DNA from 2 places in the Shewanella sp. SM74 genome. Region 2 is predicted to be linked to the other one. Evidence: predicted binding sites of a transcription regulator. Region 2 holds the regulator's gene; the other holds the start of a gene.
What was found. The regulator MetJ, encoded in region 2, represses methionine synthesis genes. The targets are predictions, from matches to a motif close to TAGACGTCTAGACGTCTA.
Positions count from the first base shown of each region.

Region 1: the regulator MetJ is predicted to act here: its motif matches at 1,997-2,014, upstream of metH (methionine synthase).

Region 1 covers NZ_JAKKRZ010000010.1:140,521-143,947, forward strand. Annotated here, with positions in the region: gene metH (methionine synthase) at 1-1,872, opposite strand, end outside; gene L5M49_RS12440 (histidine phosphatase family protein) at 2,135-2,860, shown strand; cobalamin riboswitch at 3,082-3,258, shown strand; gene L5M49_RS12445 (ABC transporter ATP-binding protein) at 3,358-3,427, shown strand, end outside.
Region 2 covers NZ_JAKKRZ010000007.1:196,852-200,278, reverse strand. Annotated here, with positions in the region: gene nrfD (NrfD/PsrC family molybdoenzyme membrane anchor subunit) at 1-229, shown strand, start outside; gene L5M49_RS09815 (sulfite exporter TauE/SafE family protein) at 336-1,079, opposite strand; gene metJ (met regulon transcriptional regulator MetJ) at 1,214-1,528, opposite strand; gene metB (cystathionine gamma-synthase) at 1,741-2,904, shown strand; gene L5M49_RS09800 (bifunctional aspartate kinase/homoserine dehydrogenase II) at 2,916-3,427, shown strand, end outside.

The DNA.
Region 1 (3,427 bases), on a different contig from region 2:
TTTAAGCTCAGGATCGATATCGTCGTAAATGGCTAATTGACCCGCGTTGACAATGCCCATGTCCATGCCGACTTTGATGGCGTGGTACAGGAATACCGCGTGAATCGCTTCGCGCACGGGGTTGTTACCGCGGAACGAGAACGACACGTTCGACACGCCGCCCGAAATCATCGCGTGGGGCAGGGTGGCTTTAATCGCCTTAATGGCATCAATAAAATCGACGGCATAGTTGTCGTGTTCATCGATACCCGTGGCGATGGCAAAAATGTTCGGGTCGAAGATGATGTCTTCGGGCGGAAAGCCGACCTTATCGACCAGTACGCGATAGGCGCGGGTACAGATTTCGATTTTACGCGCTTTAGTGTCGGCCTGACCTTGCTCGTCGAATGCCATGATAATGGCCGCCGCGCCGTAGCGTTTCACTAAGGTGGCTTGCTCGATAAACTTGGCTTCGCCTTCTTTGAGGGAAATAGAGTTAACTATGCCCTTGCCTTGAATACATTTGAGGCCAGCTTCGATCACTTCCCACTTAGAGGAGTCGATCATAATAGGTACGCGACTGATGTCGGGCTCAGAGGCAATCAAGTTTAAAAACTTGTGCATGATCTCGGCGCCATCGAGCATGCCTTCGTCCATGTTGATGTCGATGATTTGCGCGCCGCTTTCGACCTGCTCGCGGGCGACATCGAGCGCCTGCTCAAACTTGCCTTCTTTGATCAGCTTTAAAAACTTGGCCGAACCTGTGACGTTGGTGCGCTCACCCACGTTAACGAACAGGGATTGGGCGTCGATAGTCAGTGGTTCCAAACCTGCCAAGCGGCAAGCTACCGGAATGTCTGGCAAAATACGTGGATCGTGACGGCTCACCGCTTCGCGGATCACGCGGATATGTTCAGGCGTACTACCACAACAACCACCGATAATATTGAGCATGCCTTCGCGCGCCCAATCTTCGATCACATTCGCCATATCTTCTGGGGTTTCATCGTAACCGCCAAACTCGTTCGGCAGGCCTGCATTCGGATGCGCCGACACATAACATTCGGCTATACGGGATAATTCTTCGACGTACGGGCGCAATTCTTTTGGCCCAAGTGCACAGTTAAGACCGATAGATAAGGGCTTGATATGGCGAAGGGAATTGTAAAAGGCTTCGGTCGTTTGGCCAGTCAGTGTGCGACCAGAGGCATCGGTAATGGTGCCCGAAATCATGATCGGCAATCTGTCTTTAGAATGCTGACCGAATAAGTCATCGAATACGGATTCAATCGCAAACAGCGCGGCTTTGGCGTTTAAGGTATCGAATATAGTCTCGACCATAATGATATCCGCGCCGCCCTCAATCAGTGCCTTAGTGGATTCTTTGTAAGCAGTCACTAACTCATCGAAGCTGACGTTGCGGTAGCCTGGGTCGTTCACATCAGGGCTAATCGAACACGTACGGTTAGTGGGGCCTAACACACCGGCGACATAGCGTGGAATGCCTGTGGCAGCAAAGGCTTCATCACAGGCTTCACGGGCGAGGCGCGCGCCGACTAAGTTAATTTCGGCGGACAGCGACTGCATGTCGTAGTCGGCCATGGCGATGGTGGTGGCGTTAAAGGTGTTGGTTTCAATGATGTGGGCACCGGCATTTAAGTAGTCGGTGTGAATTTGTTTGATGATGTGAGGCTGTGACAAGACCAAGAGGTCGTTGTTACCTTTGACATCCGTATGCCAATCTTTAAAGCGTTCGCCGCGATAGTCCTCTTCTTCCAGCTTGTAGCCTTGGATCATAGTGCCCATGGCACCGTCTAAGATCAGAATGCGCTCTGCAAGCTGTTTGCGAATGTCTGCCAATATCTGGCCGGCTTTGGTAGAGGGTATCGTCATAAATAGTTACCTTAAATACAGCTAAGTTAAGTCCAAAAATCGGCCATTGTTATGCTAAGTGCATTTTATTGTCGTCAGCCGACATTTTTTGAATACTTGTTCTTAAAAATTTGTTTTGGACATTTAAACGTATAGACGTCCATAATACGCGACTTATGATTGTCAGGGCAAGATGAAAGTCAAAGGCATTCGGAGCGAGAATCTAGAATTTAGGCCCTCGGCTTGAGTTCCTAGCATCTAGTCCCTAACTAAAAAGGCATATATGAAACAAGTTCGATTGTTATTGTTACGCCACGGTGAGTGTGAAGGCGGCGCGATCTTGCGGGGTCGTGTGGATGTGCCTTTAAGCAAAAAGGGTTGGCAACAAATGTCGGCAGCAGTTGAGTCACAGGCCAGCGTGTGCAGTGCGATTTACAGCTCGACTTCACGCCGCTGCGCCGATTTTGCCCACGCTTTTGCCGCCGAGCTGCACTCGACGGCGGCACGGATATCTGAGTCAAGGCCATTGCAGGCACAGTGTTTGTCGGGTTTACAGGAAATTGATTTTGGTGATTGGGACGGTTGTCGGCTCGATGAACTGTATCAACAAGAGGGCGAACGCTTAGCGGCGTATTGGCAAAACCCTTGGCAAAATCCGCCGCCCAATGGTGAAACTATGGCAAGTTTTGAGTCGCGGGTGAATGGGACGATTGACCAGATACTCGCCGCCGAGTTTGAACGATTGACCCTTGACTCACATAAAATGGGTAATGAAAACAGTGCCATTAATGAAACCGCTGATAATATGCCTGCCACTCAAGTGTGGGTCGTGACCCACGGCGGGGTGATCCGTCACTTAATGGCGCGTGCCTTAGGGGTTGAACGGGCGGTGGGGTTTTATAGTCAACTCGATTTACCCGTGGCGGCCGTGGTGAGCATTAATGTGCTGCAAGATGAACAGGGTGCCTGCTATTGGCGTTTAGATTGGCCGAGTGGGCGCAGGTGTTGAGGCCTTATTTCACGACCTAGGCGCTATGGTGTAGGCGTGATTGTTTGGCGAGAATAAGCTGACATGAAAATATTCTGATTTAAACAGCATTGCCTAATGGGATAGATGTAGGATAATGCTTTTCCCTGACGTTTGAACAAGATAGCGTATTACATGCGCAATGAGTGATAACGTCGCAGAAATAGGTGTTGGGAATAGACTCTCTTTGTTCGAATCGCTCCGTTGTTTTAATTCACAGTGGCGTTGTTAACAAAGAGCATATCAACCCAAACATAATAGGGAATCGGGGAGCTGCTTGTTAGTCAGCCCGAACTGTGCCCGCAACTGTGAGTAGTGAAAAAGATCTCGAATCTTATTCCCTACGAGTCAGGAGACCTGCCTATTTCTGTTATCGCTGCGTGCAGCCTTAGTTCTCGAGCGGGTGACTCGAGGGAGCAGATGACAATGTGCACAACCTTTTTTTATACAGGTTTGGACTCGATAGGAGCGCCGCTTAGGTGAAACTTTCCGCAATCCAAACTAACAGCCCCGTGAATGACACTAACCCATCATCGAGCCCGTCAGTCG
Region 2 (3,427 bases):
CGGCGCGGCAGCTGCGGCCTTAGCATCGTTAACGTCTGGGCTATGGGCAAGCGTGTTCTGGATAGGTGTTGTCGGTATCGGCTTTGGTATTCCATTGCTGTTTATGCTGCTACCCGCCGCGACTCGCCACACTAAGGGCGCGATGATCATGGTTGCTTGTGCGAGCTTAACGGGCGTACTCGCCTTAAGACACTTTATTGTGTACGCAGGGCAAAGCTATTTAAGCTGAGTGTAAGCTTGCTTTACGTATTGATAGATAAAGAAAAAGCACTGGCAATGTCAGTGCTTTTTTATTGTTTGAATCTTGAGAAGGTTTGCCAGTACAAGCGGGACGCTTATTGGGGTAATAACTCGATAACCGACTTCACCGTTAGCACTAAGGCGCTGATACTGCACAGGACTAACGTCGCCATCTTTGTCTTCTCTTTATCGACACGGCCCACTAATCGTCCTGCGACTAAGTAACCTAAAATCACTGAGGGTAGCAGCATCAACGACAGCCACAGATGTTTTAATTCTAATAAGCCAGTGATTGCTAAAATGATCAGTGCAATCATGGAGCTAAAAATGAAGAAGGCCGACAGGGCGGCGCGAAACTGCGAGGCATCTTTGCCCGATAATAGAATCGCCATCGGCGGGCCACCAATCGCGGCGATATTGCCGAAGATCCCTGAAACCACGCCCGCACCGAAGAGGGTTTTCTTATTCACTGGCAGGCTGAATTTATATAGGCTGAGGATCACTGCGACAGTCACAATGGCGGCGATGGATAAACCCAGTATGGGCTGAGGCGCAAACAGCAATAAACTCGCGCCGATAAAACCGCCGGGCACGCGACCTAGGAGCGCATATTGCAGGCCATTGAATTCTAAGTGGCCGCGTTCACGCACTAAGGTCAGCAGGGCGATGGAGAAACCCATAGCAATCACAGGCGCTGGCACGAGTTGTGGATCGACGATATACAGCAAAGGACTGGCTACAACCGCAAGCCCAAACCCAATCAGACTTTGGGTTAAGGCGCCCAGAAACACGACCAGCGAGGCTAAGGCGAGTGTCTGTGGATCTATCATAGAAAACATAGGATTTCCTATATCCCAAACCACCTCAAGATAGTGAAATTTAAAGTTTGAAGTCGCTTGGGTATAAACAAAAAGGGATCGTTAACGATCCCTATTGATGAGCACTGTGATATGACTTTGAAAGCGACGAGTCGCTATTCCATGTCTTCCCACTCGATTCCCATTTGATCCATCAACAACTTGGCTTCGGCAGGAATGCTGTCTGGGTTGTCTTTTGACAGATCTTCATCGTTGGGCAATGGCTGACCAGTGTAGGCGTGCAAAAATGCCTCACACAACAGCTCGCTGTTGGTGGCGTGACGCAAATTATTGACCTGACGACGAGTACGTTCGTCCGTGAGGACCTTAAGCACTTTGAGCGGAATAGACACAGTAATTTTTTTTACTTGTTCATTCTTCTTGCCATGTTCAGCATAGGGGCTGATGTATTCCCCATTCCATTCAGTCATTGACTCACCTGTTATAACGCTAAATTCGGGGCAGATTTTAAACCCTTACAAACAACAGTCAAATTATTGCTACTATTTCTTTGTGATTGCAAACAGATTTCTTTATGTTCAGACGTCTAAACGTCTTCACGCCTATTGACGATGGCGTTGGGCTTAGGTACATTTAGACGTCCAGACATCTCTATCAGTCTACCGAATTTAGGAGTCCACCCATGGCAGAGCGTCAATTAGCCACACTGGCAGTGCGTCAGGGTATCGAAAGCGATACTCAATATGGTGCAGTTGTGCCACCGATTTATTTGTCGACTAATTACGCCTTCGATGGTCATAAAAATCCCCGCGAATTCGATTACAGTCGTTCAGGCAACCCAACGCGCTGCATTTTAGGCGAAGCATTAGCCCAATTAGAAAAGGGCGCCACTGGTATAGTGACCTGCACTGGCATGGCGGCCATCACCTTAGTGACCACCTTACTCGGCCCCGATGACCTATTAGTTGTGCCCCATGATTGCTATGGTGGTTCCTACCGTTTATTTACCAACTTGGCGAAGAAAGGCCAGTTTAAGCTCATTGTGGTCGACCAAACCGACAGCCAAGCGTTAGCCGCCGCCATTGCGCAGAATCCTAAGATGGTGTGGCTCGAAACCCCATCGAACCCGTTATTGCGTGTGGTGGATATCGAAGCCATTGCTAAGGTGAGCCATGAGGTCGGCGCGCTGGTGGTGGTTGATAACACCTTTTTATCGCCGATATTGCAACAACCCCTATTGTTAGGCGCGGATATCGTTATCCACTCCACCACTAAATATATCAATGGTCACAGCGATGTGGTCGGCGGCGCAGTGGTCGCCAAAGACGCGCAAATCGGCGAAAGCTTACATTGGTGGTCGAACACTCTAGGCTTAACGGGGTCAGCCTTCGACAGTTATCTGACCCTGCGCGGCCTGCGTACCTTAGCGGTGCGTATTCGCGAGCATCAAACCAATGCCCAGCGTATTATTGAGGTATTAACCCAAAGCCCTGTGGTGAGTAAAGTCTATTACCCAGGGCTTGCGGATCACCCAGGCCACGCCATTGCGGCCAAGCAACAACAGGGCTTTGGCGCTATGCTGAGTTTTGAACTCAAAGGCGGCGAGGCCGAAGTGGTGGCCTTTTTAGGTGCACTCAGCTTATTTAGCGTGGCGGAAAGTTTAGGTGGCGTCGAAAGTTTAGTGGCAGTGCCCGCCACTATGACCCACAGAGCCATGGAGCCGCAGGCGCGCTTCGAGGCTGGTATTAAGGACACCCTATTGCGTCTATCGGTGGGTATTGAAGATGCCGCCGATTTAGTTGCAGATATTCAAGCAGGATTAGCCGCCGTTGCGGCTTGTCAGTAGAGGAATAATAGATGGCACGTTGTCACTTACATAAATTTGGTGGCTCCAGTTTAGCGGATGCCGATTGTTATCGTCGAGTCGCCCATATCCTGTTAACCCACGGTCATAGTGATGATCTTGTGGTGGTCTCTGCGGCGGGTAAAAGCACGAATTTCCTGTATAAATTATTAGCGCTGCGTGATGCGGGTCAGCTATGGCAAGAAGAGTTACAAGTGCTGATCAGCTACCAACAGGGGTTGATTGAGCAGTTGTTGTCGAATGAACAAGCCCGCGATCTGCGTGAGCGTTTGGCCACGGATAAAGCGCAACTCATCAGCTTGTTGTCCTTAGACGAGCGCAACGAATACCAAATCAACCATGTGGTGAGCTTTGGCGAACGTTGGTCGGCACGTTTAATGGCGGCGCTACTGCGCGAATCTGGCGTGGCGGCAAGCCATGTGGATGCCTGTTCAATTTTAGTGGCCGATGAAGCCGCTGTGCCACAAATTCGGGTACAAGAATCCCGCGCTAAAGTACAAGCCCT